DNA from 2 places in the Sphaerotilus microaerophilus genome. Region 1 is predicted to be linked to the other one. Evidence: predicted binding sites of a transcription regulator. Region 1 holds the regulator's gene; the other holds the start of a gene.
The links. The regulator FliA, encoded in region 1, starts transcription of late flagellar genes. The targets are predictions, from matches to a motif close to CTAAAGTTTNNNNNNNNNNNGCCGNTA.
Positions count from the first base shown of each region.

Region 1 (14,967 bases):
GCTCTGAAACAGGACACCCAGGGGGCTCGAATATCATCGACCCATGCTTGAACAACGCATTCAACAGCATTTTTTCGACAGCGCCGACCTCAAGTACGCGGCGGTGGACGTCCTCAGCCGGCCCATCCACGATGCGGCCCACGCCCTGCTGGGCTGCATCACCTCGGGCGGCAAGGTGCTGGCCTGCGGCAGCGGCGGCGCGGTCCTGCTGGCCCAGCATGCGGCGGCGCAGCTGGTTGGGCAGTTCGAGCGCGAGCGGCCCTCGCTGGCCGCGGTGGCGCTGGGCGCCGATGCAGCGCTGTTGAACGCGCTGGCACGCAGCGGCCAGGGCGAGCAGATGCTGGCCCGCCAGGTGCAGGCGCTGGGGCACCCGGGCGACCTGCTGCTGGCCATCAGCACCGGCGACTCCGCACCGGACGTGCTTGCCGCCATCGAGGTGGCGCATGACAAGGAGATGGCCGTGATCGCCCTCACCGGTGAAGCCGGTGGCGACCTGGCCGGCGTGCTGACGGACACCGATGTCTGCATCGCCGTGCCGAACCAACGGGCCGCGCGCGTACTCGAAGCCCAACTGCTGGTGATCCACTGCCTGTGCGACACCGTCGATCTGCAATTGCTTGGAGACCACTGAAGATGTCGCAGCCGAACACCCCCACCACCGCCCGCCCCGCCACCCCTGCCACCCCGGCCCCCCTGCGCGCGCTTGCCCTGGCGCTCGGCCTGGTGGCTGGCGCCACCGCACTGTCGGGTTGCGCCCCGTTGATCGTCGGCGGCGCGGCACTGGGCAGCGCGCTGGTGGTCACGGACCGGCGCAGCTCCGGCGTCCAGTTCGACGACCAGGCGCTGGAGGTCAAGGCCGGCAACCGCATCCGCGAGGCGGTTGGCGAGCGCGTGCGCGTGAACGTCAACAGCTACAGCCGCCTGATCCTGCTCACCGGCGAGGTGCACAAGGAAGAGGACCGGGCCGCTGTGGAAGCCGCCGTGGCGAAGCTGGACAACGTCAAGGTCATCAACGAGCTGGTGGTGGACTGGCCGCGCACCAGCGGCGAACAGTCCAGCGACCTGATGCTGGCCAGCAAGGTCAAGGCCAAGTTCGTCGACACCCGCGGCATGGAGTCCAACGCCTTCAGCGTCGTCACCAACCGGGGCGTGGTCTACCTGATGGGCAAGGTGACCGAGGAAGAGGCCGGCATCGCCGTCGAGGTGGCGCGCACCGTGCCCGGCGTGAAGAAGGTGGTGCGCGTGCTCGACATCATCACGCCCGAGCAGCTCGCGGCCATCAAGGGACGTTGATCACCGCAAGCGGCGGATGAGGCTGGAGGTGTCCCAGCGCCCGCCGCCCTCGGCCTGCACATCGGCGTAGAACTGGTCCACCAGGGCGGTGACTGGCAGGCGTGCACCGTTGCGGCGCGCCTCGTCCATCACCAGGCCCAGGTCCTTGCGCATCCAGTCGACCGCGAAACCGAAGTTGAACTGGTCGTCCACCATCGTCCGGCCGCGGTTGTCGAGCTGCCAGCTCTGCGCCGCGCCCTTGCCGATCACGTCCAGCACCTGCTTCATGTCCAGGCCGGCCTTCTGGCCGAAGGCGATGGCCTCCGATAGCCCCTGCACCAGCCCGGCGATGCAGATCTGATTGACCATCTTGGCCAGCTGACCCGCCCCGCTGGCACCCAGCAGCGTCACCGCACGCGAGAACGCCATCGCCACCGGCTGCATCGCCGCGAAGGGCTCGGCATCGCCGCCGCACATCACCGTCAGCACGCCATTGACGGCACCGGCCTGGCCGCCGGAGACCGGCGCATCGACGAAGTGCAGCCCCCGCTCACGCGCGGCGGCGTGCAGGTCGCGCGCCACCTCGGCCGAGGCGGTGGTGTGGTCGATGAAGACCGCGCCTTCGGCCATGCCGGCGAAGGCGCCATCGGCGGCCCGCTGGCCGCCACCCAGGTCAGCACCCAACGTGACCGAACGAAGGTCGTCGTCGTTGCCCACGCAGGCGAAGACGAACTCCGCGCCCTGGGCCGCCTCGCGCGGCGTGGCCGCCGCTTGGCCGCCGTACTGCGCCACCCACTGCGCCGCCTTGGCCGCCGTGCGGTTGTAGACCGTGACTTGGTGGCCGGCACGCGCCAGATGGCCCGCCATCGGCCCCCCCATCACGCCCAGACCGAGGAAGGCGACGCGGCGCGCCGGGATGGGTTCGTAGACCTTGGTGTTCATTGCTCGCTCCGAAGAAAGACCGCGCATTGTCACCAAGGCGCGTCCCGGCCGGGCGGCCCGGGTCGGACGAGGGTCAGACGATCGCCAGGTGCTCGGTACCGGCGCCGAAGTCGGTGTTGCGGGCGCGCCGGCTGTGCAGCTTGATCTGCAGGCGCAGGTCGTTGACCGAATCGGCGTTGCGCAGGGCATCGGCGTAGCCGATGTAGTGGCCTTCGTAGAGGTCGAACAGCGACTGGTCGAAGGTCTGCATGCCGTGCTCGCGGCTCTTCTTCATGATCTCCTTGATGGCAGAGACCTCACCCTTGAAGATCAGCTCGGACACCAGCGGCGTGTTCAGCAGCACCTCCACCGCGGCGATGCGCCCGGCGCCTTCCTCGCGCGGCAGCAGGCGCTGCGAGATCATGGCGCGCAGGTTCAACGACAGGTCCATCAGCAGCTGGTCGCGCCGTTCTTCGGGAAAGAAGTTGACGATGCGGTCCAGCGCCTGGTTGGCGCTGTTGGCATGCAGGGTGGCCATGCACAGGTGACCGGTCTCGGCGAAGGCCACCGCGTGCTCCATCGTCTCGCGGTCGCGGATCTCGCCCATCAGGATCACGTCGGGCGCCTGGCGCAGGGTGTTCTTCAGCGCGGACTCCCAGTTCAGGGTGTCGATGCCGACCTCGCGCTGAGTGATGATGCAGTTCTTGTGCGGGTGCACGAACTCGACCGGATCCTCGATGGTGATGATGTGGTCGTAGGCGGTTTCGTTGCGGTAGTCCACCATCGCCGCCAGCGAGGTGCTCTTGCCCGAGCCGGTGGCGCCCACCATGATGACCAGCCCGCGCTTGGACATGGTCACGTCCTTGAGCACCGTCGGCAGGCCGAGCTTGTCGATCGTCGGCAGCTCGCGCGGGATGGTGCGGAACACCATGCCCACCTGCCCCTGCTGCATGAAGGCATTGACCCGGAAGCGCCCCACCGCGGACGGCGAGATGGCGAAATTGCACTCCTTGGTGCGCTCGAACTCGGCCGCCTGCTTGTCGTTCATCACCGAGCGGGCCAACGCCAGCGTGTGCTGGCCGGTCAGCGGCTGCGGCGACACCTTGGTCACCTTGCCGTCCACCTTGATCGCCGGCGGGAAGTCACAGGTCAGGAACAGGTCCGACCCGGCACGCGACACCAGCAGCCGCAGCAAGTCATTGATGAATTTCGAAGCCTGATCGCGTTCCATCTGCACATCCTTTGAAGGACTTACCCGGACGCAGCAAGCGCCCTGTCCCGCTCACGGCCTGTCGATCCGCTGCCATCAGCCCGGGAAGTTCTCGGGGCTGCGGGCCTTGCTGCGGGCCTCGGCGGGCGTGATCACCCCTTTGCGCACCAGCTCGGTCAGGTTCTGGTCCAGCGTCTGCATGCCCTGGGCCTGCCCGGTCTGGATGATCGAGTACATCTGGGCCACCTTGTTCTCGCGGATCAGGTTGCGGATGGCCGCCGAGCCCAGCATGATCTCGTGCGCCGCCACCCGTCCGGTGCCGTCGCGGTTCTTGCACAGCGTCTGCGAGATCACCGCCACCAGCGACTCCGAGAGCATCGCGCGCACCATCTCCTTTTCGGCCGCGGGGAAGACGTCCACCATCCGGTCGACGGTCTTGGCCGCGCTCGAGGTGTGCAGCGTGGCAAAGACGAGGTGGCCGGTCTCCGCCGCGGTGAGTGCGAGGCGGATGGTCTCCAGGTCGCGCAACTCGCCCACCAGGATGGCGTCCGGATCCTCGCGCAGCGCGGCACGCAGCGCATTGGAGAACGACAGCGTCTGCGGCCCCACCTCGCGCTGGTTGATCAGGCACTTCTTCGACTCGTGCACGAACTCGATCGGGTCTTCGACCGTCAGGATGTGCCCATGCTCGTTGTCGTTGCGGTGATCCACCATGGCCGCCAGCGTGGTGGATTTGCCCGAGCCGGTCGGCCCGGTCACCAGCAGCAGCCCGCGCGGCTTGAGCGACAGGTCGGCGAAGACCTTGGGCGTGCGCAGCTCCTCCAGGCTCTGGATCTTGCTCGGGATGGTGCGGAACACCGCGCCGGCGCCCCGCTGCTGATTGAAGGCGTTGACGCGAAAGCGCGACAGGCCCTGGATCTCGAAGGAGAAATCGCATTCCAGCGTCTCCTCGTAGACCTTGCGCTGGGCGTCGTTCATCACGTCGTAGATCATCTCCCGGACCTTCTTGTGGTCCAGCGGGTCGACGTTGATGCGCCGCACGTCGCCGTGCACGCGGATCATGGGCGGCAGGCCGGCCGAGAGGTGGAGGTCAGAGGCCTTGTTGCGCACCGAGAACGCGAGCAACTGAGTGATGTCCATGCTGGAAGGGGGCGGCCCCCGGGGGGGTGGCCGCTGATCAGGTGGAAACGGGGAAACAGGGAACCGGTGAAGCGGAGAAACTTGCAGCTGCATCTTCCCACCTTCGGCCAAGGCGGGCTAGCCACGGACGCGCCGCGGACGGATTGCTCTAAGCTCGTCGATTATGACGACGATCACAAATCGGCTTCAAGCTGTGCACCAACGGCTTACGAACGCTTGCACCCGGGCGGGGCGAAGTGCCGACAGCGTCACGCTGCTGGCCGTGAGCAAGACGCAACCGGCCGCGGCGGTGCGCGCGGCCCATGCCGCCGGGCAGAGCGCCTTCGGCGAGAACTACGTGCAGGAGGGCCTGGCCAAGATCGAGGCGCTGGCTGACCTGCGGCCGGAGCTGGAATGGCACCTGATCGGCCCGCTGCAGAGCAACAAGACCCGGGTGGTGGCCGAGGCCTTTGACTGGGTGCACAGCATCGATCGCCTGAAGATCGCCCAGCGCCTGAGCGAGCAGCGCCCCGCCTGGGCCGCGCCGCTGCAGGTCTGCCTGCAGGTCAACGTCAGCGGCGAGGGCAGCAAGAGCGGTGTCGCGCCCGCCGGATTGCCGGCGCTCGCGCAGGCGGTGGCGGCCCTGCCCCGTCTGCGCCTGCGCGGCCTGATGGCGATTCCCGAGCCTGCCGGCGACGAAGCGGCGCAGCGCCAACCCCACCGCGCGCTGCGGGAGCTGCTGGAGGCCCTGCGCCAGCAAGGCCTGGCGCTCGACACCCTGTCGACGGGCATGAGCGCCGACCTGGAGGCCGCCGTGCTCGAAGGTGCCACCCTCGTGCGGGTGGGCACCGCCATCTTCGGGGAACGCGCCTGATCCCCGCACGCCCTGCCTACACTGCAGCCCCATGAACACCTCTTCCTCCCTCCTGGCCTTCATCGGTGGTGGCAACATGGCCAGTGCCATCATCGGCGGGCTGATCCGCAGCGGCACGCCCACCGACCAACTGCTGGTGATCGAGCCCTGGGACGTGCAGCGCGACAAGCTGCGCGCCGAGTTCGGCATCGAGGCCCTGCCGGCCGCCGACGAGCGCCTGGCTCGCGCCGGTACCGTCGTCTGGGCGGTCAAGCCGCAGAGCTTTGCCGAGGCCGCCGCGCCCTGCGCGGGCCATGTCGGCGCCGCGCTGCACCTGTCGGTGATGGCCGGCATCCGCAGCGATGCGATCGCCCGGGCCACCGGCAGCGAGCGCGTCGTGCGCGCCATGCCCAATACGCCCGCGCTGATCGGCCAGGGCATCACCGGCCTGTACGCCCGGGTGGACGTCACCCCCGCCGAGCGCGAGCGCATCCAGGCGCTGCTGGCGCCGACGGGCAGCGTGCTGTGGGTGGAGCGCGAGGCCGACCTCGACGCGGTGACCGCGCTGTCGGGCTCTGGCCCGGCCTATGTGTTTTATTTTGTTGAAGCGATGGTGGCCGCGGCCGAGCGCATGGGGCTCAGCGCCGAACAGGGCAAGCAGCTGGCGCTGGCCACCTTCACCGGCGCGGCCGAACTGGCCCGCCGCTCGCCGGACAGTCCGGCCACCCTGCGTGAACGCGTCACAAGCAAGGGCGGTACCACCTACGCCGCACTGTGCTCGCTGGAGGCCAGCGGCGTCGCCACCGCCTTCATCGCGGCACTCGACGCCGCCTGCCAACGGGCCCGCGAATTGGGGGACGAGTTCGGCCGCTGACAACTCTTGTCACATTCAGGCCCGGCCTGTCGCAGAGTTGAAACATTTGGGCTTCACAGTGAGACCGTGGTGGTCGAAATGACCCCCACGAGTCACACGGGAGCCCCACATGAAACGCATCGCACACACCCTCGCCTCCGCCCTGCGCCGCCGTCCGTCCCTGCGCGCCGGCGCCAGCAAGCCCGTGTCGAGCAGCCCACCGGCAGAAGACGTTCTGGATCTGCTGCGCCGCAGCGAGGCCTTCGCGGAAGACTTGGCCGATCTCGTGAGCCGGCGCCCCTCGGTACTGGCCAAGCGCGAACTTCGGGAGCTTCGCGCGCTGCGCTGAGAAGCCGTGAACGAACCACAGAGAGGCAAGCCCGACGCAGGCAAGACGTGGCCTTCGCGAGATGGGCGGTGCGGCGCGGACGGCGGTGGGCAGCGCGCGCTGGGCGTGTGGGTGCGCGCGGCAGCCAGGGCTGGCGCGCCGCGCAGGTGCTGCTGGGCGGCCAGATCAGGCCATGAAGGCGAAATTCAGGCTTCGCATGCGCATCAGGTTGTGCGCCAGGGCGTGCCAGAGCAGCACCGCACGCGCCTTGACCAGGCCGCACACGTTCAGGCGCGTGAAGCCGCGCCGTCGCAGCTGCGCGTTGGCGCACTCCACGCTGGCACCGCGCCAGACGTACAGGTCCTTGCCCCAGTGGCTGGCCATGAGGCTGCGCCACTGGGCTTGCGCCGGGGAATCCGAGGGCTTGGGCGCCAGTGCATTGATATCGGGGTTGCGGCTGCGCGCAGCGGGCAGCACGGGCTGCGTGCCGCGCTCGGTGAGCGCATCAATGGCGGCCAGCTTGGTGTAGCCGCCATCGGCCAGCCAATGGTCGGGCGTGAGGCCGTAGCGCTGCTGCACGGCCTGATGCAGGGGGTCCATCTGCCCCATGTCCGAGCCGCTGTTGACCAAGTCCACGGCGGCAATGAGCTGCGTTGCCGCATCGACAGCCAGTTGGGCGTTGAAGGCCGGGCGGAAGCCCCCGTCGGCCATCTTCATGACGCGCGCATCGACGTCGGTGCTGCTCACGCGCGGCTCGGGCGGCACCTTGGGTTCGGGGGCGGGCGGCGCGGGAGGATCGCCGTCGTGGTCGCGCCCGCGTCGTTTGGAGGGCTTGGCCTTCTTGGGCTCGGCCGCCGGCTTGATCCGCTCCATCGTCGCCAGCGCGGCAGCCAGGCGCTGCTCGCGCTCACGTGCCGCGCGTTCCTGGGCGGCCTGCTTGCGCCGCGAACTGGCCCCGGCGTCCTCGGCCAGTTCGCGCTTGAGGGCCTGGACCTGCGCCTGGGCCTGGGCATGCAGTTGCGCGAGCTTGTCGCGCCGACGAAAGCTCGACGCCTTGGCCGAGGCACGCACGCGCAGTCCGTCCTGCGCCACCACGTTGAGCGTGACCAGCCGGCGATCGAGCAGTGCGGCAATCGAGCGCGTGAGCTGCGCATCCAGCCACGCCTCGTGCTGGGTCCGAAAGTCCGCCAGCGAGTGGTAGTTCACCCCCACGCCGCCGCAGATCCAGCGGTAGGCATCGTCGCGCTCGCACAGCCGGTCGACTTCGCGCGCCGAGCCCACCCCGTCGATGGTGGCCCATAGCCACAGTGCCACCAGGATCGCCGGATCGATGGCCGGCGCGCCCCCGCGCCCGTCCACCGACTTGATGCGCGCATACAGCGGCGCCAGGTCCAGCGACTGCACGAAGGCCCACACGGTGCGCGCCGCATGGTCATCTGCCAGTACCGAATCCAGATCGCACGCTCGCAATTCGACCTGATCGCGCTGTGCCGACATCACCCGCGCGGCGCGCGGTGCCTCTTGCCTGGGCTGCTGCGCAGCCACCTCGAGCAGCTCCCCTTCGCCGAACAGCCCCGTTTGGGCCTGTTGTTCTTCTTCCGGTCTTGTCGTCGCTGCGCTCATGCCCCGCTTAACGATTCAGACCCAACGTTCGTTCACACCTTCTGAGCCCCCCGGCCCGGCTGGGCCGTGCATCACTGCTCACAGCACCAACCTGGTGCGGTGCGGGCGCAGATTCGATGCAAAGCCTGCATGAAGCGGGCGACCCAGGCCGCCGCAAAGCCCCTAGAGTGCGCCGCTTGCACAGTGTGCGCACGGGTCGATCTGGCTGGTGAGCGCACCGACGTGTGTCCGCTCCCACCACCGAGGCCCGCCCGCATGAACACCCCCCACCCCCCCCTGCCCTCCTCCACGGCCACTCGCACCACGGCCAGCACGCCGCTGTCCTATGTGTCGTCGGAACCCCACTCGCCCTGGGGCACCTACCTGGCGCAGATCGACCGCGTCGAGCCCTACCTGGGCCGGCTGGCACGCTGGGCCGAATCGCTGCGCCGGCCCAAACGCAGCCTGATCGTCGATGTGCCCATCGAGATGGACGACGGCACGGTGCGCCACTTCGAGGGCTACCGCGTGCAGCACAGCCTCAGCCGCGGTCCCGGCAAGGGGGGAGTGCGCTACCACCCGGACGTCACGCTCGGCGAGGTGATGGCCCTGGCCGGTTGGATGACGATCAAGAACGCCGCCGTCAACCTGCCCTACGGCGGCGCAAAGGGTGGCATCCGCGTCGACCCGAAGCAGCTTTCCCTCAAGGAACTGGAGCGCCTGACGCGGCGCTACACCAGCGAGATCGGCATCATCATCGGCCCGCAGCAGGACATCCCGGCGCCCGACGTCAACACCAACGCCCAGGTCATGGCCTGGATGATGGACACCTACTCGATGAACATTGGCGCCACCGCGAGCGGCGTGGTGACCGGCAAGCCCATCGACCTGGGCGGCTCGCTCGGACGGGTCAAGGCCACCGGCCGCGGCGTGTTCGTCACCGGGCGGGAGGCGGCCCGCCGCGCCGGGCTGAACCTGGATGGCGCGCGCGTCGCGGTGCAGGGCTTCGGCAACGTCGGCTCGGCCGCGGCAGAGCTGTTTGCCGGCGCGGGGGCGAAGATCGTCGCCGTGCAGGACCACACCGGCACCATCGCCAACCCGGGCGGCCTGGACATGGCCGAGCTGATGCCGCAGGTGCGCCGGGAGGGCGGCGTCGGCGGCTTCGCGGGCTGCGAGCGCATCGCCGACGAGGATTTCTGGGGCATCGACTGCGACATCCTGATCCCCGCGGCCCTGGAAGGCCAGATCGACGTGCTGCGGGCCAACCGGCTGCGCGCCCGCCTCGTGCTGGAGGGCGCCAACGGCCCGACCCTGCCCGACGCCGACGACGTGCTGGCCGAGCGCGGCATCCTCGTGGTGCCCGACGTGATCTGCAATGCCGGCGGTGTCACGGTGTCCTACTTCGAGTGGGTGCAGGACTTCTCCAGCTTCTTCTGGACCGAGGACGAGATCAACGTGCGGCTGGACAAGATCATGGTCGAGGCCCTGCGTCGCATCTGGGACATGGCCGACCAGCACCGCATCCCGCTGCGCACCGCGGCCTTCGCCGTGGCCTGCGAGCGCATCCTGATGGCGCGCGAAATGCGGGGCCTCTACCCCTGAGCCGGTCCTGGCCGAACCGCGTTCCCGCTCCGCCCAGCTTGATGCCGAGCAAGCCAGGATGGACCCTGATTTGCTAGGCTCGCGGTTCCATATCGCCGGCCGCGGGCCGGTGTTTCCTTGCCTCGACGCGCCATGACCCTCCTCGCCTGGAACGACCAAATCGCCAACAACCATCCGCAGATGGACCAGACGCACCAGGAGTTCGTCGTGCTGCTCAACGAGCTGGAAGCGGCCCGGCTGGATGGTGCGCCGGATGTGCTGGCGCGCTATGACGCGTTGGTGGAGCACACCGTCGAGCACTTTGCACAGGAGGATCGCTGGATGGCCGCCACCGGTTTCACACCGGAGAACTGCCACAGCAACCAGCACAAGCAGGTGCTCGATCTGCTGCGCGAGGTGCGCCGCCGGGTGGTCGAAGAGGGCCAGGAGGAGCTGATCCCGCGCCTGCTGCCCGAGTTGGCACAGTGGTTCGAGCAGCATGCCCAGATGATGGATGCCGCCCTGGTGTTCCACATGGGCGAGGTGGGCTATGACGCGGCCAGCGGCCGCATCGACCGCCCGGTCCAGCCCGAGGCGGCCATCTCCGGCTGCGGCGGCAGCACCTGCGCCTGAAGCCGGACCTGATCCTGCGCCTGGCGTTCGCCAGGACGCGGGTCAGAACTGGTAGGCCAGCCGCATGCCGCCCCAGTGGCGGCCGGCCACGGTGATCGGGGCGGCGGCTTCCTTCATCAGCACATGCTTGCCACCGCCCATGTCGCGGCGGTAGGTCTGCAGCAGGAAGGGCCTCTGGTTGCGCGCCGACGCCAGCCCGGTGCGGTCGTCGAAGATGCGTCGGTAGCGGCTGTTGGCGGTGTCCCAGGCCAGGTCACCACGCTGCGGCTGGCAGTACTTGCGGTTGTGCGTGGCGATGTAGCCGTTGCGGTCGGCGGCGATGCAGAACGCGACCTTGGGGCTGAAGGCCAGCATCGCTTCCTGGATCGGCGGCAGCAACCGGTCGGTCAGCTGGGCGAAGCGGGTCAGGTGCTGCGCCGGGCGGGTGTTCGGGATCGGCCGGTAGGCCTCGTCGAACAGATCGGCCGCCGAGATGTCGCCACGTGCCAGCGCCTGTTCCAGCGCCGCGCCCACCTGGGCGGCCACGCGCTGCACGGCCTCGATGTAGGGCGTGTCGTCGGTGGCCACGTCACTGGCGGCCAGCTCGTCGATGAGCTGCTCGGACACCCGCAGGAAGCGGTCGCTGCAGGACATCGCGGTGTCCAGCCCGATCATCGCGGCCTGCATGTCCTGGCCGAGCCCTTCGGTGCGCTCGCTCACGCGCAGGCAGATGTCGCGGCTGCCCTGGGCTGCGACATTGATGCGCTGGACGTCGGTCTCGACATCGGCAAAGGCCCGGTGGATGGACCCCTGGGAGGCACCCGACCTGACCGCCGGGCCGGTGTCGATGCGGATCTCGCGCGAGAAGGCCTCGATGCGCTGGTCCAACTGGGCCAGCGTGCCCATGATGGTCTTGGAGGACACCTCCACACGCCCGGCCAGGTCCTTCACCGCATCGGCCACCACGCCAAAGCCACGGCCTGCCTCGCCAGCGCGCTTGGCCTCCACCGAGGCATTGAAGGCCACCAGGCGGGTCTGCAGCGCGATCTGGGTGATGTCGCCGGCCGCGGCCGACACCTCGTGCAGCACATGCACGATGCCGGCCACCTCGCTGGCCACCTCGGCCACCACGGCGCGGGCGCGGGTCACGGCCTCCAGGCTGGCACTCGTGGCCTGGCCGATGGCGTCCTGCGCGGTCTGCACCTGCGCAAGCTGATCGGTCAGCGCGTGCATCGCCTCGACCTGGGAGACCACCACGCGCTGGGTGTCCTCGATCACGCCGCGCGCCTCGGCGGCATCGCGACCGATGGTCGACACCTTGCCGGCGAGTCTGCGTACGATGGCCCCACCATCGACCGCCGGCGCGGCGGCCAGCGGTGCATCGGCGGTGGGCGCGGGACGGCGGGGGCGCAGCAGGCTCAGCATGATCGGGGTCTCCAAATCGTGACGGTCTTGCGGGAGTGGCACTGCCTCGCCATCGGCTCGTCGTCTTGTTGTCGTGTTGTCTGGTGGTCTTGCTGTCTTGTGTCTGGGTGCAGCCTGCCGCGGGATCCGTCACCTCCTGCGCGGCTGCAGGCTCACCAGGCGCGCAGCTTCGAGCGCAGCCGGGCAATCGACTGGCTGTGCAGCTGGCACACGCGCGACTCGGTCACGCCCAGCACCGCCGCGATTTCCTTGAGGTTCATGTCCTGCTCGTAGTACATGCTCATCACGAACTGCTCGCGCTCGGGCAGGTTCTTGATCGCCTCGACCAGGGCCTCGCGCATGCGGTAGTCGTTCAGGCGCGCCAGCGGGTCGGCGCCCTCCTCGGCCACGTGGCGGTCCAGGAAGTCGTTGTCGCCCTCGTCGCCGCCCATGTCCTCCAGGTAGATCAGCTGGGTGCCGCGCACCTTGTTGAGCAGGTCCTGGTAGTCGGTCAGCGTGATGCCCATTTCCTTGGCGATCTCGCTTTCGTGGGGCGCGCGGCCCAGGCGCTGCTCCAGGCGGTGCACGGCCCCCTCGATGTCGCGCTGGTGCTTGCGGTTGCCGCGGCTCATCCAGTCGGCGCCGCGCAGCTCGTCGAGCATCGCGCCGCGGATGCGCTGGGTGGCGAAGGTCTCGAACTGCACCCCCTGGCCGGTGTCGAAGCGGGTCAGCGCATCGGTCAGACCGATCATGCCGACCTGGATCAGGTCATCCAGCTCCACATTGGCCGGCAGCTTGGCGATCATCTGGTGCGCCAGCCGCCGCACCAGCGGGCTGTACTGCTTGAGCATGGCGTTGGCGTCGAGACGACCCTTGGCGGTGTACATACCGAGGCTCCGGGGAAATTCAGAGGTAGGCCTGGCGCGGCGAAGGCAGGGCGGCACGCTGGCTGCCGCAGACCATGTCGTCGCTCGCGGTGCAGGCCGCGGCACTTTCCAGCAGGCCTTCGACGAGGCGCACCAGCGACCGCGAGGGCGCGGCGGTGGGCGGCTCAGCCGGATCAACCTGCACAGCGGCATGTTGCACCCCGCCCAGGAAATGATCGGCGCAATAAGCAAGGCGCGAAGCCACCATCTCCCCTTGCGGGAATTCCGGCGGCGAGCACATCAGCAGGTCGTGGGACAGCCAGTCGGCCCGCTGGGCGAACAGCTTCATGGCGGCGTAGGCATGCTTCATCGACTCGGGCCGCTCGTCGCAGAGCACCACCGGGCGCGGGCGCGACAGGCCCTCGTCACCGCGACCGAACAGGCGCACCAGGTCCACCGCGGTGCCAAGCACCAGCACGACCTGACTGGAGGGTGCGGCGTCCACCACCGCATCGAGGAAGGCCCGGGTCGAGCCCCGGCTGTCCACCCAGCGCACCGGCAGGCCGCGCGCAGCGAGGTAGGACACCCGCTGCGACAGCGGTTCGATCCCCTCGGAGAGGTCGAAGCTGGCCAGCTCGCGTGGCGGGCCGCCACGCTCGGAGGCGTCCACCAGCAGGGTATCGAGGTCCATCTCCTCCAGCACGCTGCACAGGCGCTCGATCAGCACGCCGCCGTGGGCGATGAAGGGGTTGGAAACCACCGGCACGAAGCGGGCCGCGCGGGTGGAGAACAGACGGCGCAGTCCGTCGGCCTGGTCGGCCGGCATGGTGCGACGAAAGCGAGGCGGGTAGGACATCTTCAGGCTCCCTGGGCGCTGATGAGTGTCGGCATCACTGGCCGGATCCGGGGGCGGGCGACGCGGAACGCGAGCGGCGTGCGCCTGACGCCGGCGACGGCGGCGCCGAGAACAGCAGGTTCACGTCGTTGGCATCCATGCGCCAGGCCTGGGCACCGGCCGTGCGCAGCGCACGGTGCATCAGGGCCTGGGCGGTCAGGCGGTGCCAGTCCTCCGGCACGCGCTGGCCATTGGCCACCGCGACCACCTTGAGGCGGTGGCGGATCAGCGCGTCCAGCGCCGGGCCGAGCTTGACGGCCTCGTCGAGCTTGGACAGCACGATGCCCTTGGCCTGCGCCCCCTTGTAGGCCACCAGCACGTCCTCGATGGTCTCGCCCTGCTGGGCGGCATTGACCACCAGCAGGCGCTGGATGCTGGCGTGCGAGAGCATCTCCAGCAGCTCGCGCGTGCGCGTGTCGCGCTGCGCCAGGCCGGCCGTGTCGATCAGCACCATCTTCTTGGCCGAGAGCAGGTCCAGCAGGTCCTCCAGCGCCACGCGGTCATGCGCGGTGTGCACCGGCACGCCCAGGATGCGGCCGTAGGCGCGCAGCTGCTCGTGCGCACCGAGCCGGTAGGCATCCAGCGTGATCAGGCCCAGGTTGGCCGCGCCGTGGCGGGTCGCGAAGGCCGCCGCCAGCTTGGCCGTGGACGTGGTCTTGCCCACGCCGGTGGAGCCCACCAGCGCGAACACGCCGCCCTGGTCTTCCAGCGCCGCGTCGGACTCGCCGGTGAGCAGGTTGCGCTGCAGCACCTCGCCGGCCCAGGCCAGCTCGTCGACGACCTCGTCACCCAGGCTGTCGACCAGCTTGCGGATCAGCGCGGGCGAGAAGCCGCAGCCCAGCAACCGGGTGGTCAGCTGGGCCTGCTTGGGGCTCTTCTGCAGCCGCTCCATGAAGGCCAGGGCACCGAAGCGCTCCTCGATCAGGCCCTTCATCGCGCGGATCTCGTTCATCATGTCCGACTGCTGGCGGCTGTCCGGCGCGGCCTCCACGGGCTGTGGCACGGGCGGCAGCACCTTGCGTGCGGCAGGCCGGGCCCGCGGGGCCGGCTCGTGCGGCGCGGCCGCATCGGCCAGGGCAAAGTCGGTGTCGCCATAGTCGGGCGGCGCGGCATGGTGGCTCTCGTGGCGGCCGTCTTGACGGCTGTCCTGGCGGTGTTCGCGGCGCGGCTCCGGGCGCGGCTCGTGGCGCGGCTCGTGGCGCAGCTCTTGACGGGGCTCCTGGCGGGCCTGCGGTGCGGGCGCAGGGGCCGTGGCGGCAGAACGTGCCGAGCTGCGGCCGCTGCCCAGCAGGGCCTCATGCATCACCGGCGTGGCAGCCTGCGACGCAGCGGGGGCGGGCCTGTCCAGCGGGAGGCCATCGGCCTGGGCGGCCGCGATCAGCTCGGGGTAGCTCGGCATCGACACCGCCTCACGCTGGGCCAGGCGCTGCTCGATGGCCTGGGGCGACACG
Region 1 is NZ_AP025730.1:4,610,740-4,625,706, forward strand. Features, by position in the region: gene NGK70_RS19665 (SIS domain-containing protein) at 44-631, shown strand; gene NGK70_RS19670 (BON domain-containing protein) at 634-1,293, shown strand; gene NGK70_RS19675 (NAD(P)-dependent oxidoreductase) at 1,294-2,214, opposite strand; gene NGK70_RS19680 (PilT/PilU family type 4a pilus ATPase) at 2,288-3,424, opposite strand; gene NGK70_RS19685 (type IV pilus twitching motility protein PilT) at 3,500-4,543, opposite strand; gene NGK70_RS19690 (YggS family pyridoxal phosphate-dependent enzyme) at 4,707-5,396, shown strand; gene proC (pyrroline-5-carboxylate reductase) at 5,428-6,249, shown strand; gene NGK70_RS19700 (hypothetical protein) at 6,359-6,577, shown strand; gene NGK70_RS19705 (IS1182 family transposase) at 6,743-8,056, opposite strand; gene NGK70_RS19710 (Glu/Leu/Phe/Val family dehydrogenase) at 8,435-9,760, shown strand; gene NGK70_RS19715 (hemerythrin domain-containing protein) at 9,893-10,372, shown strand; gene NGK70_RS19720 (methyl-accepting chemotaxis protein) at 10,415-11,776, opposite strand; gene NGK70_RS19725 (RNA polymerase sigma factor FliA) at 11,929-12,642, opposite strand; gene NGK70_RS19730 (flagellar biosynthesis protein) at 12,662-13,477, opposite strand; gene flhF (flagellar biosynthesis GTPase FlhF) at 13,512-14,967, opposite strand, start outside.

Region 2 (14,967 bases), 1.6 Mb from region 1:
CCAGCCGGCGCAGTACACCGCGCGCCAGCTGATGGACTTCCGCGCCCAGCAGCGCGCCGAGACCGACAGCAAGGCCTACATGTGGGGCGTCTCCGCATTGCTGGACGACGCCACGATCCAGTCGCTGGCTGGCTACTACGCGGCGCAGACACCGCCCGCCGGGCGCAGCAAGGCCCCACCCGCGGTGCTGCGCACCGGCCAGCGGCTGTTTGAAGAGGGAATGCCCGCGCGTGGCGTGCGCGCCTGCGCCAGCTGCCACGGCGACAAGGCCGAGGGCGCGGCCGGCTTCCCGCGCCTGGCCGGGCAGCACGCCGGCTACCTGCTGCGGCAGATGCAGGTGTTCAGCACCAGCCTGCGTCCTCACGGGGTGCTGATGAAGGCCGAAGTGGCCGGCCTGACGCCGGGCCAGATGCGGGCCGTGGCGGCCTATCTGCAGTCACTCTGACCGCCCCTCCTGCGGCCGGGATCGACTTGGTCGGCCTCGATCAGTGGCCGCAGGGTCTGCGTGGTGTCGTGCAGGGCTGGCACCAGCCTCGCGACGATTTGCCCCAGGCTCCAGGCCTGGCTCTGGACCGTCATGCCCACCGTCGCCCTGGCCTCGCCAAAGCGGTCGCGCAACACCACCGACACCCCTGACCGGCCCACGTCCAACCCGCCGCGCAGGACGCAGGGGGCTTGGCCGCGCACTGCCCGCACCTGCGTCAGGAGGGCGGGCGGATCCACCAGCGTGTTCGACGTGAAGCCGGCGAACTCGCGTGAGGCCACCCAGGCGAGCAGGTCCTCGTCGGCCCGGGTGCGCTGCAGCAAGGTTCCCGGGCTCGCCACAGGGGCGGGGATGCGCACCCCGGCATGGAAGCCGACGCACCCCACCCGCAGCCTGTTGCTGCGCGCCACGTAGACCACCTCGTGGCCGTCGAGCACGCTGACGTTGACCGTCTCCCCTTGGGCGCCGGGAGTCCGTCCCGTCCGTGCCGGCATGACCGAAGTGGCACAGGCTGAGCAGGTGCCGCCGCGCCGCCATGCGCGGGATGCCGGTGCGCACCGAGCGCAAGATCCTGCAGGACGACACCACCGAGACCGCCAACTACCAACCCAAGGTGGCCCGCGACGCGGCAGGCAGTCCTGGCCGATCGGACGATCGGACGATCGGAGGATGCGCCTGCTCGGCAGATTCACCCTTGAACGGGGGGAACCGCTGGTCAGGGAGGTCTGCACCGCCGTCGACAAGGCCCGCGGCGGCCAGTGAGCCGGCGCCCCGCTTGACAGCGAATGACGCCGTTCGCCGGGGCCGCGCCTTGATCCGGGTTAATCCCTAATTAAAAACTAACCAGTTCGTACAAAATTCGCCGGGCGGATCGATGCATCCTGACGGCCCCTTCCGACCGGCCTGCCCCCTCCGGCGGTCAAGGCCCTCCTGCTCCTTGGAGACCGGTATGAACAAATTGATCAATGGTTACTGCAAAGCGCTGGAGTGGTGCATCACGTTGCTGCTGGCGCTGATGGTGGTGCTCGTCTTCGGCAACGTGGTGATGCGCTACGCCTTCAACTCCGGCATCACCGTGTCGGAGGAGGTCTCGCGCTGGCTGTTCGTGTGGATGACCTTCCTGGGCGCCATCATCGCGCTCAAGGAGCATGGCCACCTGGGCACCGACATGCTGACTTCGCGTGTGCCGCTGGCGGCCAAGCGCGTCCTGGCCGCGCTGTCGCAGGCGCTGATGCTGTACGCCACCTGGCTGCTGTTCTCTGGCAGCCTGGCACAGGCCAGGATCAACTGGGAGGTCGAGGCCCCTGTCACCGGCGCGTCGGTGGCGATCTTCTATGCCTCGGGCGTCGTGTTCGCCGTCTCCAGCGCCGTGCTGCTGCTGCTGCAACTGTGGCGCACCGTCAGCGGCCAGGCCACCGAAGCCGAGCTGACCATGAGCCAGGAGTCCGAGGACCTGGCGCAGGTCGAGGCGCTGCACCTGCAGGACACCCCCAAGCTGGGCCAAGGCCCGCACTCCATGACTTTCCCCAAGTGAGCAGCGCTGGATCACCGCGATGACCATCTTCATCTTCCTGGGCTCGCTGCTGGCGGCCATGGCGCTAGGCGTGCCGATCGCCTACTCGTTGCTGCTGTCGGGCGTGGCACTGATGTGGCACCTGGACATGTTCGATGCGCAGATCCTGGCGCAGAACGTGATCAACGGGGCCGACTCCTTTCCGCTGCTGGCGGTGCCCTTCTTCATGCTGGCCGGCGAGATCATGAACGTGGGCGGCCTGAGCCGGCGCATCGTCAAGCTGGCGCTCACCCTGGTGGGCCACAAGCGCGGCGGCCTGGGCTTCGTGGCCATCCTGGCAGCCTGCATGCTCGCAGCGCTGTCGGGCTCCGCAGTGGCTGACACCGCCGCGCTGGCCGCCCTGCTGCTGCCGATGATGGTGGCCGCGGGCCACGACAAGGCCAAGTCGGGCGGCCTGATCGCCTCGGCCGGCATCATCGCTCCGGTGATTCCTCCGTCGATCGGCTTCGTGATCTTCGGCGTCGCGGCCAACGTGTCCATCTCCAAGCTCTTCCTGGCCGGCATCGTGCCGGGCCTGTTGATGGGCCTGTCGATTGCGATCGCCTGGTGGTGGGTGGCCAAGAAGGAGAACATCCAGCCGCCCAAGAAGGCCACGGCTGCCGAACGCTGGCAGGCGCTGCGGGAATCGACCTGGGCGATGGTGCTGCCGGTGATCGTGATCGTGGGCCTGAAGATGGGCGTGTTCACGCCCACCGAGGCCGCCGTGGTTGCCGCCGTCTATGCCCTGCTGGTGTCCACGCTGGTGTACCGTGAGTTGAACTGGCGGCAACTGCACGAGGTGTTCGTGGCCGCGGCCAAGACCACTGCGGTGATCATGTTCCTGGTGGCTGCGGCGATGGTCAGCGCCTGGCTCATCACGGTGGCCGACATCCCGAGCAAGATGATCGCCCTGCTGCAGCCGTTCATGGGCAACCAGACGCTGCTGCTGATCGCCATCATGGTGCTGGTGATGGCCGTGGGCACGGCGATGGACATGACGCCCACCATCCTGATCATGACCCCGGTGCTGATGCCGGTGGTCAAGGCCGCGGGGATCGATCCGGTCTACTTCGGCGTGCTGTTCATCATCAACAACGCCATCGGCCTGATCACCCCGCCCGTGGGCACCGTGCTCAACGTGGTGGCCGGCGTCGGGCGCATGAAGATGGACGAGGTCACCCGGGGCGTCATCCCCTTCATGACCGCGCAGTTCATCGTCATGTTCCTGATGGTGTTCTTCCCCTGGCTGGTCACCGGCCCCGCCAAGTGGTTTGCGAACTGAGGCCCACCCCCGTGGCGGCGGACGCCGGTCCAGCCGTTCGGCCTGCAAGCCGACCCGCGGAGCCGGATCCGCTGCGCCCGCTGGACAAGACCTTTCTCTTGCCGGGTGACCCTGGTACGCCCCACCCGGCACGCCATGCCCTGCGTACGTTCCATCCTGAATTGGAGACATCCATGAAGCGTCTGTTCATCAAGACCGTGCTGGCCACTGTCGCCCTGGCCGCCTGCGGCCTGGCTGCTGCCCAGGAGCGCACTTTCAAGTTCGCCCTGCAAAACCCCAAGGGCCACCCGCTGGAGATCGGTGCCCAGAAGTTCGCCGAGCTGGTCGCTGCCAAGTCGGGCGGCAAGATGAAGGTCAACGTCTTCCCCGGCGGCACGCTGGGCGGCGATGCGGCCAACGTGTCGGCGCTGCAGGGCGGCACGATCGAGTTCGTGCAGCTGAACTCGGGCATCCTGGCCTCGCAGGTCAAGGCCTTCGAGGTGTTCGACTTCCCCTTCATGTTCGCCAACGCCAAGGAAGCGGACGCGGTGGTGGACGGCCCCTTCGGCCAGAAGCTGCACGCCCTGCTGGCCGACAAGGGCATCATCGGCCTCGCCTATGTGGAGCTGGGCTTTCGCAACATCACCAACAGCAAGCGCGCCATCAAGACGGTGGAGGACCTGGCCGGCCTGAAGCTGCGCGTGATCCCCAATGCGATCAACGTCGACTGGGTCAAGGCCCTGGGCGCCAACCCCACGCCGATGGCCTTCCCCGAGGTCTACGCCGGTCTGGAACAGAAGGCCATCGACGGGCAGGAGAACCCGCTGTCGGTGATCCTGGCCAACAAGTTCTATGAAGTGCAGAAGCACATCACGGTCACCAACCACCAGTACAACCCGCAGTCGATCATCTTCAGCAAGAAGATCTGGGACGGCCTGTCCGAAGCCGACCGCAAGGTGCTGAAGGACGCCGCCGTCGAGGCCTCCGCCTACCAGCGCAAGGTCAACCGGGACAAGTCCGCCGATGACCTGCAGGAACTGCAGAAGGCCGGCATGCAGGTCAGCGAGTTCTCCGCCGCCGAACAGGCCAAGCTGCGCGACAAGCTCAAGCCGGTGGTCGAGAAGCACGGTGCGGCCATCGCTGCCACGGTGACCGAGCTGCAGGCCGAGCTGGCCAAGCTGCGCAAATAAGCCGGCGCGGTGGCGCCACCGCGCCGCCGCCCGCTCGCCTTTCTCCACATCCCTGCCCCAGTCCAGGTCCGGGTCGCCCAGACGGCCCGGGCGGGACGTTGTCGTTCCTACGCCATGACTCCCACGCCTGACGCCGTCGCCTTCGAGCCGGCCCGCCCCCAGGTGCTGCTCGGCCTGATCGGCGCGGGCATCCAGCAGTCGCTCACCCCGGCGATGCACCAGGAAGAGGCCCGCCACCACGGCCTGCGCCTGCACTACCAGCTGATCGACCTGGAGAAATTCCACGGCTCGGCGGTCGACCTGCCGGGCCTGCTGGACGCCGCGCGCAAGATCGGCTTCGCCGGCCTGAACATCACCTACCCCTGCAAGCAGGCGGTGATCCCCCTGCTCGACGAGCTCTCCGACGAAGCCCGGGCCATGGGCGCCGTCAACACCGTGGTGATCCGCGACGGCCGCCTCACCGGCCACAACACCGACGGCTCCGGCTGGGCACGGGGCTTCCGCCGTGCGCTGCCCGAGGCCGATCTGTCACGCGTCGTGCTGCTGGGTGCCGGCGGCGCGGGTGCGGCGATCGCCCATGCCGCGCTGCGCCTGGGCGTGGGTGAGCTGCGCATCGTCGATGCCGACCTCGCCCGTGCCACCGCCCTGGCGCTGGAGCTGAACGCCCGCTACGACGGCCAGCGCGCCCGTGCCTGCCAGAGCGCCGAGGAGGCCATGCCCGGCGCCACCGGGCTGATCCACGCCACGCCCACCGGCATGGCCAAGCTGCCCGGCCTGCCGCTGGATGCGGCGCTGCTGCGACCGGACCTGTGGGTCTCCGAAGTGGTGTACTTCCCGCTCGAAACGGCCCTGCTGCAGGCCGCGCGTGCCATCGGCTGCCCGATCAGCGACGGCGGCGGCATGGCAGTGGGCCAGGCGCTGGGCGCCTTCGAGCTGTTCACCGGCCGCACCGCCGATGCCGCCCGGGTGGAGCGCCACTTCCACCACCTGCTCGCCGAGCGCGAGCGCCAGAACGGTTGACGCCACTGCGCACCGGTGGCACCTTGCCGCCCACAGCCAACCCGGCTTGACCGGTCGACGACACCCAAGACGAGGATCTGCCCGACATGAACCGTCCCGCCCCCCTCCCGAAGGATTCCCGCGAAGCCCTGGGTGAGTTGCCCAACCCGCTCGGGCTGCAGGGCATCGAGTTCATCGAGTACGCCACGGCCAAGCCGCAGACGCTCGGCCAGAGCCTGGAGCGGCTGGGCTTCCGGCCGGTGGCGCGCCATCGCTCGCGCGAGGTGCTGCTGTACCGCCAGGGCGACATGAACATCATCGTCAACGCCCACCGCGCACCGGAGGACCCGCCGCTGCCGGACCGTGCCGCCATAGCCGCGGTGGCCTTTCGCGTGCGCGACGCCGCCAGCGCCTACCGGCGCGTGCTGGAGCTGGGCGCCTGGGGCGTGCCCACCCAGGTCGAGGTGATGGAGCTGAACATCCCCGCCATCCATGGCGTGGGCGCGAGCCGCATCTACTTCGTCGACCGGGTCGGCGAGTTCTCGATCTACGACGTCGATTTCGTGCCCATCCCCACGGTGGACCCACGCCCGCCGGCCATCGCCAACCTGCACCTGTTCGGCATCGTGCAGTACATCGGCTTCGACCGGCTGGCCGATTGGTGCGCCTTCTATGGCGAGCTGTTCGGCTTTGCCGAGCTGCCGGCGGAACAGAGCTTCGGCGTGCTGACCCAGGGCCGCATCCTGGCGAGCCCTTGCGGCACGCTGTACTGGCAGCTGATCGAGCCGGCGCCGGATGCGATCGACATCGACCCGGAGGAACTGCTGCAGCGCGTGGCCTTCGGCACGCCGGATGTGCTGGCCTCGGTGGCCGTCCTGAAGGCGCGCGGCGTGGACTTCGTCGAGTCCCCCTCGGGCGTGCACAGCGGCAGCCGCGGCGCGCTGACGCGGCCGTCGGACACCGGCCCGACCTTCGAGTTCGTCCACGACCCGCGCTGAGCAGCCTCCGGAGAACGCACCATGAACCTGCAGCGCAGCGTCGCTTCGGCCCACATCGCCGATTTCGGCATGGACACCATCACCCTGGCCGGCCCGCTGGAGGCCAAGCTGGCGGCGATGAAGGCGGCCGGCTTCGGCCAGGTGATGCTCGCCGCGCGCGACATCGTCGGCCACCCGCAGGGCATCGACGCCGCGGTGGCGGCGGTCAAGGCCTCGGGCCTGCGCGTCACCGGCTTCCAGGTGCTGCGGGACTTCGAAGGGCTGAGCCGGGGGCCGGGCCGCCCCAACCCCGGCGGTCCCCCTCGGGGGGCGGGCGCCGCAGGCGACCTGGGGGCCACGGATACCGGGCACCTGCACGGCTACAAGGTCGACATCGCCAAGCAGATGATCGGCATGGCCCGCGCGCTGGGCGCCAAGGTGCTGCTGGCCTGCAGCTCGACCTCCCAGCACGCCAGCGGCGACCTGGACGTGATCGCCCGTGACCTGCGCAAGCTGGCCATGCTGGCCCTGCCGCAGGGCATCAAGGTGGCGTTCGAGGCGCTGTCCTGGGGCCGCCACATCAACGAGATGCACCAGGCCTGGGAGGCGGTGGAACGTGCTGACATGCCCAACCTCGGCATCGGTGTCGACTCTTATCACGTCTTCGCCACCAACACGGCGCTGCAGTGCCTGGACGACGTCGACCCGGCCAGGATCTACCTGGTGCAGCTGGCCGACTTCATGTGGCAGGAGACCCGCACCGCGCAGGAGCGCATGGAGACGGCGCGGCACTTCCGCGTCTTCCCCGGCGAGGGCGTGCACAGCCAGGCGCTGGCCGAGCTGGTGCGCAAGCTCGACGCCATGGGCTACCGCGGCGACTACAGCTTCGAGGTCTTCAACGACGACTACCAGCAGCTGCCCCTGCCCTACGTGGCCGAGCGCGGCCGCAACTCGGCCATGTGGCTGGCAGAGAGCGTGCTGCGCCGCAGCGTGCCGCTGCCGGGCCAGATGCGCCTGCGCAGCGTGGCCTGAACAGCGGGGCCCGGGTCAGCCAGCGCACCCAGCCAGTGGCCGCACCCGGTCGATCGGGCAGCCGGCCGCGATCCAGGCCTCGAACTCGTCGGCCAGGCGCTGGCTCTCGGCGACCGCCTGGCGCCAGTGGCGCACCCGCTGCTCGGTGGGCAGGGCTTTGAAATCCTGCCGGTCGGGCAGCTTGCCGCCGGGCAGGGTCGCCACCCAGGCCGGGTCGGGGCAGAGCACGATCAGGTTGTCCAGCCACGGGCTGGCTCGGTGGCGGCGCTTCCAGGCCTTGTCCAGCCAGCCGGGGATCAGCTGCGGCGAGAAGTGCGGGTACAGCACCAGCCCGGCGCTTGCCTCGTCCACCGCCAGGCCGGACCAGGGCCAATGCAGGTGGTAGTCGGTGATGCCGCCATCCCAGTAGGCGCCCGATGGGCCGCCCGGGATGTCGTGCACTGCGCGCAGCCAGAACGGGATCGAGCCGGATGCCAGGATGCTCGGCTGCAGGTTGTCGGCCGTGAGCGCCACCTGTGCGGTCGGGTAATCCGACAGGACCAGCGGCAGCGGCTCGCGCGGGTCGGAAAACACCACCCGCTGCAGCCAGGCGCCCAGGGCGCGGCGGCTCATTGCATTGGTCGCGTAGGCGCCCAGATAGCCCGCGACGGTGCGCCCGCGCTGCTCGCGGTGCAGCAGCCCATGCCGGCCGCGGCTCGTGACCACGTGCAGGCGCAGCCGGGGGTGGTTCAGGATCTCGCCGGCACGGTCGTCGAAGTGGGCGCGCAGCAGCTCGCCGAAGCGCAGGCTGACGTTGGTGGCGGTCTGCGCCTGCCCGGTGGGCGGGTCGTAGCTCTCGGCGATGTAGTCCTCGGCCAAGCGGCGCAGGGCGGCGTCGGCATCGTCCAGCATCGCGCAGGCCATGCGCCAGGCGCCGATGCTGGCACCCACCAGGTGCACGCTCGGGCCCGGGCCGCGCAGCCAGCGGCCGAACAGGAAGCGGTCCAGCGGGTTGAGCGCGAGGCCCTTGGGCCCCCCTGCCGCCGCAGGCACCGCACGCACGTCCTGCGGGCGCAGGCCATGTTCACGCAGATGAGCCAGCGCGCGCGGGCCGGCATGCAGGCTCAGGGCCGGGGGGGCAGCGATCGTCACAGGCGCATTCGGCGCGAATCAGTGGCCACTGGCCGCCGGGGGCGCCAGGGGGACCGCTGAAGCCGGAAGGCCGGCCGAGGGCGCACTCGCTGCCTCGGCAGCCGCATCCGCGGCGGTATCCATGCCGATGCTGCGTACGAAGCCGCCACTGACGTACTCGCTGTAGAGCCAGTCGCCGCCGCTGTCGGTCACGCCGTCCGGCACGGGCATCGAGGCCACCGGCACGCCGCGCAGCGCCCGGTCCATGTAGCTGATCCAGATCGGTAGGGCCAGGCCACCGCCGGTTTCTTTCGCACCCAGGCTGCGCGGCTCGTCGTAGCCCAGCCAGACGACCGCCGCCACGCTGGGCTGGAAGCCAGCGAACCAGGCGTCCACCGAGTCGTTGGTGGTGCCGGTCTTGCCGTAGAGGTCCGGCCGGCGCAGCGCGCCCTGGGCCCGTGCCGCGGTGCCGCTGCGCGTGACCTCCTGCAGCAGCTGGTTGGTGAGGAAGACGTTGCGCGCCGGCAGCACGCGCAGCTCCTCGCTCAGCGGTGGCGCAGGCGGCGCCTCGTAGACCACCCGGCCCTGCACGTCGGTGATGCGCTCGATCACCAGCGGGTCGACCTTGAAGCCCCCGTTGGCCAGCACCGCAAAGGCGCCGGCCATCTGCATCGGCGTGGTGCTGCCCGCGCCGAGTGCCAGCGTGAGGTTGTCGGGCTGCTTGGCGGCATCAAAGCCAAAGCGGCTCACCCAGCCAAGGGCCTGCGTCAGGCCGATGTGGCGCAGCAGGCGGATGCTCACCAGGTTCTTGGACCTGGCCAGCGCCTGGCGCAACGTCAGCGGGCCGGCGAACTCGCCGTCGTAGTTCTGCGGGTTCCAGGCGCCTTCGACATCGGCGTTCTCCAGCGGCGCATCGTTGATCAGCGTGGCGGGCATGATGCCGTGCTCCAGCACCGCCGAGTACAGGAAGGGCTTGAAGCTCGACCCCGGCTGGCGCCAGGCCTGGGTGACGTGGTTGAACGGCTGGCGCGTGAAGTCGAAGCCCCCCACCAGCGCGCGCACCCGCCCGGTCGCCGGGTCCAGCGACACCAGCCCCCCCTGCACCTGCGGCCACTGCGACACCGACCAGGCCGGCACCTGCGCCGCCGTTCCCGTGGCCGCCTTGCCGCCCTTGGCGCCCTGCAGCACCACCCGCAGGATCGCACCACGCGTGATCGCCAGCGGCTTGGTCGCCTTGGGCGCCAGGGCCGCCTGCACCCAGCGCAGGCCATCGCCGGTGATCGAGATCACCTCGCCCGTGGCCAGCTGGGCGCTGATCTCCTTCGGGCTGGCCTGCAGCACGATCGCCACGCGCAGCTCCTCGTCGTCGCGGTGGTCCTTCAGCGCCTGCGCCACCGCCGCGCTGCCCGGGCCGGCATCGGCGCTCAGATCCTCCTGGTCCTCCGGACCGCGCCAGGCCTGGCGGCGGTCGTGGTCCAGGATGCCGCGCCGCAGTGCCGCCCAGGCGGCCTGCTGGTCCGCCGCGATCAGCGAGGTGGTGACCTTGAAGCCCTCGGTGTAGGCCCGCTCACCATAGCGCTCGAACACCGAGCGCCGCGCCATCTCGGCCACGTACTCGGCGTGCACCGAGGTGGCCTGACGCGGCCGGATTACCAGCTTCTCGGCCCGGGCGGCGTCGTGCTCGGCCTGGGTGATCTTGCCGGTCACCAGCATGCGCTGCAGCACCACGCGCTGCCGGTTGGTGGCGCGCTCCAGGTTGGTGATCGGGTTGGCGTAGGCCGGGTTCTGCGGCAGCCCCGCCAGCATGGCCGATTCGGCGATCGACAACCGGTCCAGCGGTTTGCCGAAGTAGGCCTGTGCCGCCGCGCCAAACCCGTAGGAGCGGTGCCCGAGGTAGATCTGGTTCAGGTACAGCTCCAGGATCTGATCCTTGCTCAACTGCTGCTCGATGCGCAGCGCCAGCATCACCTCCTTGAGCTTGCGCTCGACCGTGCGCCGCGACGACAGGAAGAAGTTGCGCGCCACCTGCTGCGTGATGGTGGAGGCGCCCTGGCGCATCCCGCCGGTCAGCGCGGCCCAAGCGGCCCGCCCCAGTCCAACCGGGTCAACGCCGTGGTGCTCGTAGAAGCGCGCGTCCTCCACCGCGATCACTGCGTCCTTCATGCGCTGCGGGATCTGCGCGACCGGGATGAACTGCCGCCGCTCCGAGCCGAACTGGGCGATCTCCACGCCATCGCGCGTCACCACCTGCAGCGGCTGGCGCGGCTGGTAGTTGATCACCTGGTCCAGCGAAGGCAGTTGCGGCAGGATGGCCGCGGCAGCCACCCCCAGCAGCAGCAGGCTGCCTGCGGCCAAGCTGCCCAGCACAATGGCCGCCCGCCGCGCCCGCGGATCGGCCTGCAGACGCCGCCAGGCAACGGCCAACCTCTCCCTCCACGACGGGGCTGGAGAGAAGTCGGAACGCGGATTTTCTTGATCGGACATCGAGGGCGCGTGAAAGCTGGCCAGGGAAACGGCCCGCGGATTGTCGCCGCTGCGGGCCACACGGCAGCCAGACCCTGGGCGGGGCAGCAACCAGAACGCACCCCACGGCGCCCGCCCCACCGGCCATCAGGCGACGGCTGCCACAGCCCCTCACACTTTTTTCGTATCAGGCGCTTCAGCTTGCCGCCGCAATGGCCGATGTCGCGTCATCGACCCGTCAGAGCGGCCGGCCCGCCGGGCACGCCCCGCAGGACTCAACAGGAACCCACGCATGAACGACACCGCGCAACTCATCAGCAAGGTCCTGGTGCTGGAAGGCGACAGCGCCTGCCACGACCGCATCAAGGCCTTCTGCGAGGACAACCACCTGCTTCCGCTCAAGGCCTATGCCGACAACGTGATGTCCGTCCTGAAGAGCAACGTGGATCTCGGCGCGATCTTCCTTTCCGAGCGCTTCAACGACCAGAGCGACGGCGGCATCCTGCTCGGGCGCAGCATCCACGCCGCCCGCCCCGAGCTGCCGATCTTCCTGCGCCGCAACGAAGGCACGCCCATCGACCTGAGCGACCTGCCCGAGCCGGACCGCGACTGCTTTAGCGCCGGCTACACCGCCGCGCGCATGCACGAGCTGCAGCCCAGCATCGACCGCTGCATCTTCAGCCTCGTCTACCCCCACGCCCTGGTGCGCGGTATCGAGGAGCTGACGCTGGTGGCGCTGCGCAACCAGTTCATCGACATCGAAGTCGACGTGCAACCTCCGCAGGTGGTGCGCGACCGCATCATCTTCGGCGAGCTGTTCAGCCTGATGCCGCTGGAGAGCGACTGGGGCCGCGGCTACCTGATGCTGCAGACCGAGGAACAGGCCCTGATGGACTTCGTGCGCCAGGGCAAGACCCTGCTGCCGGCCGACTACGACAGCTTCCGCGACGTCAACAACGTGCTGGCCGACATCACCAACCTCGTCTGGGGCACCTTCAAGAACCGCTTCGTGGTCAACGACACCGGCTCCGGCCACCTGACCCAGGTGCCCATCATCGTCAACCACCAACATCGCTACATCTCCTTCGGCAGCGACGACCCCCAGCTGTGCTTCCGCTACACCCTGCGCGACCCCGACCCCGCCAACCCCGTGCGCGTCGTGCTCGACCAACGCTTCGTCTTCAACCTGCGCTGGCTGCCGGACAACTTCCGGGAGAACGAGGCGGCGATCGATGCGCTGGTGCACTCGGGGGGGTTGGAGTTGTTTTGACACGGGTGATCTGCCATGCACATCGAACTGTCACGCCGCCTCGCCAGCCAGGGCTGGTCCTTGCAGGGATCCGCGCTCTCGGCGCCCGCCCAGTGGGTGCTCTACTTCGGGCCGACCGACGCGCTGCATGACGGCGCCATCGCCCGCGAGCTGCACGAGTGCCACCCGCAGGCCATCATCACGGGCTGCAGCACCGGCACCACCCTGCTGGGTGCGGATGTTGCGGACGACGAGGTCTGTGCCGCCGCGCTGCGCTTCGACCACACGCGCATCGCGGCGGCCAGCGCGCCGCTGGCCCGGGCAGCCGACTCCCGCGGCTGCGGCCAGCACCTCGGCCAAGCGCTGACCGCACCGGACCTGGCGCTGGTCGTGGTGCTTTCACAGGGGTCGGTGGTCAATGGCAGCGAACTGCTGGCCGGGCTGAGGGACCGCCTCGACGGCCCCGGCAGGGCGGTCCCGATCGTCGGCGGGCTGGCGGGAGACGGTGGCCGCTTCCAGACCACGCTGGTGGGCCTGGGCGAGCACGTCGCCGCCGACCAAGCCGTGGCCATCGGCCTGTATGGCCAGCGCCTGCAGCACGCTGCGAGCGCCGTGGGCGGCTGGGAGTCCTTTGGGCCACCTCGTCGGGTGACCGGTGCAGATGGCAACGTGCTGCGTGAGCTGGACGGTCGCCCCGCGCTGGACCTGTACGAGCGCTACCTCGGCGAGGAAGCTGCCGGCCTGCCCGGCACCGCGCTGCTGTACCCACTGCGCATCTGGCCGCCCGGGCAGCCCGAGCTGGGGGTCGTGCGCACCGTGCTGGCCATCGACCGCGAGGCACGCACCATGACCTTCGCCGGTGACCTGCCGCAGGGCTGGTCCGCCCAGCTGATGCGCGGCCACCATGAGCACCTGGTCGACGGCGCCGAGGCCGCCGCCCGCACCGCCGGGCAGGCGCTGGCCTGTCCGCCGGCCAAGCCGACCACCGGCGACACCCTCGCCCTGGTGGTCAGCTGCGTGGGCCGTCGCCTGCTGATGGGCCAGCGCACCTGCGACGAGGCCGAAGTCACCGCCGCAGCGCTGCCCGCCGGCGCACGGGCGATCGGCTTCTACTCCTACGGCGAGCTGGCACCCAGCGTTCCTGGCGGTGCCTGCGACCTGCACAACCAAACCCTGGCGGTCACCCTGATCGCCGAGTCGGCCGGCTGAGCCCCATGCACAAACTCCTCGTCAAACAACTGCAGCGTGCCCGATGCGGCGAGGGCCAGGTCGACCTCGACCGCCTGTGCACGTTGGTCTCGTCCGCCTACGACGACGATGAGCGCGACCGGCAGCGCATCGCCCGCGCCAACCGCCTGATGGGCGAGGAGATCGACGAAGCCCACCGGCGGCTCGAAGCCGTGGTCGACTCGCTGCAGGTGCAGAACACCCGCTTCGAAGCCGCCCTGGAGAACATGAGCCAGGGCCTGTGCATGTTCGACGTACAGCAGCGACTGGCAGTGTGCAACCGCCGCTTCGCGGCGATGTTCGGCCTCGACGCCGCCGCCCAGGTCGGCCGGCGCCTGGTCGAGGCGCACAGCGACTGCGATCCACAGGGCCAGCCGATCTCGCCCTATCTCGCCCTGATGCACAGCGCACGCCGCACCGCCCTGCAGCGCGACTGCACCGACGGGCGCATCCTCGTGGTCACCCACGAGCCCCTGCCCGACGGCGGATGCGTGCAGACCTACGACGACGTGACCGCCTGGCGGCTGGCCGATGCCCGCATGGCGCGCATGGCCTCGCACGACGCCCTGACCGACCTGCCCAACCGCGTCCTGCTGCGCGACCGCATCGACAACGCGCTCGCCACGCGGGCGGCTGACCGCCACGTAGCGCTGATGTGCCTGGACCTCGACCGCTTCAAGGCCGTCAACGACAGCCTGGGGCACCCGGCCGGTGACGCGCTGCTGCTGCAGGTCACCCAGCGGCTGCGCCAGCACGTGCGCGCCAGCGATACCATCGCCCGCCTGGGCGGGGACGAGTTCGCCATCCTGCTTGACCAGCTCAGCCCGGTAGCGAATCCTGAAGAACTGGCAGAACGGCTGGTCCATGCGATCGAGCAGCCCTATGACCTGGACGGCCAGACGGCCAACATTGGCGTAAGTATCGGCATCGCCCTGGCACCGCGCGACGGCGAAGACGCGGTCACCCTGGTCAAGCGCGCCGATCTGGCCCTCTACAACGCCAAGGCCAGCGGTCGCGGCCGCCACAGCTTCTTCGACCCAGCCATGGACGAAGCCGCCCAGGACCGTCGCACGCTCGAGATCGATCTGCGTCGTGCGCTGGAGGTGGGTGAGTTCGAGTTGCACTACCAGCCCTTGTTGCACGTAAACAGCCAACAAGTCAGTGGTTTCGAAGCGCTGCTGCGCTGGCGCCACCCCCAGCGGGGCCTGGTGCCACCAGGCGACTTCATCCCGATGGCCGAGGACCTCGGCCTGATCGTGCCCATCGGCGACTGGGTGCTGCGCCGCGCCTGCCGGGATGCCGCCCAGTGGCCCACCCCGCTGCGTGTGGCCGTCAACGTCTCCGCGCGTCAGTTCACCCTCGGCCAGGGGCTGGTCGACAGCGTGCGAACGGCGCTGGCCGACGCCGGCCTGCGTGCCGAGCG
Region 2 is NZ_AP025730.1:2,998,855-3,013,821, reverse strand. Features, by position in the region: gene NGK70_RS13085 (c-type cytochrome) at 1-445, shown strand, start outside; gene NGK70_RS13080 (IclR family transcriptional regulator domain-containing protein) at 427-978, opposite strand; gene NGK70_RS13075 (TRAP transporter small permease) at 1,434-2,018, shown strand; gene NGK70_RS13070 (TRAP transporter large permease subunit) at 2,038-3,318, shown strand; gene NGK70_RS13065 (TRAP transporter substrate-binding protein) at 3,492-4,487, shown strand; gene NGK70_RS13060 (shikimate dehydrogenase) at 4,602-5,507, shown strand; gene NGK70_RS13055 (4-hydroxyphenylpyruvate dioxygenase) at 5,594-6,484, shown strand; gene NGK70_RS13050 (sugar phosphate isomerase/epimerase family protein) at 6,506-7,495, shown strand; gene NGK70_RS13045 (patatin-like phospholipase family protein) at 7,511-8,626, opposite strand; gene NGK70_RS13040 (PBP1A family penicillin-binding protein) at 8,645-11,089, opposite strand; gene NGK70_RS13035 (chemotaxis protein CheX) at 11,361-12,338, shown strand; gene NGK70_RS13030 (FIST signal transduction protein) at 12,354-13,526, shown strand; gene NGK70_RS13025 (putative bifunctional diguanylate cyclase/phosphodiesterase) at 13,532-14,967, shown strand, end outside.
Region 2: a site for FliA is predicted at 11,264-11,290, ahead of NGK70_RS13035 (chemotaxis protein CheX). Genes of this name have one in related genera too.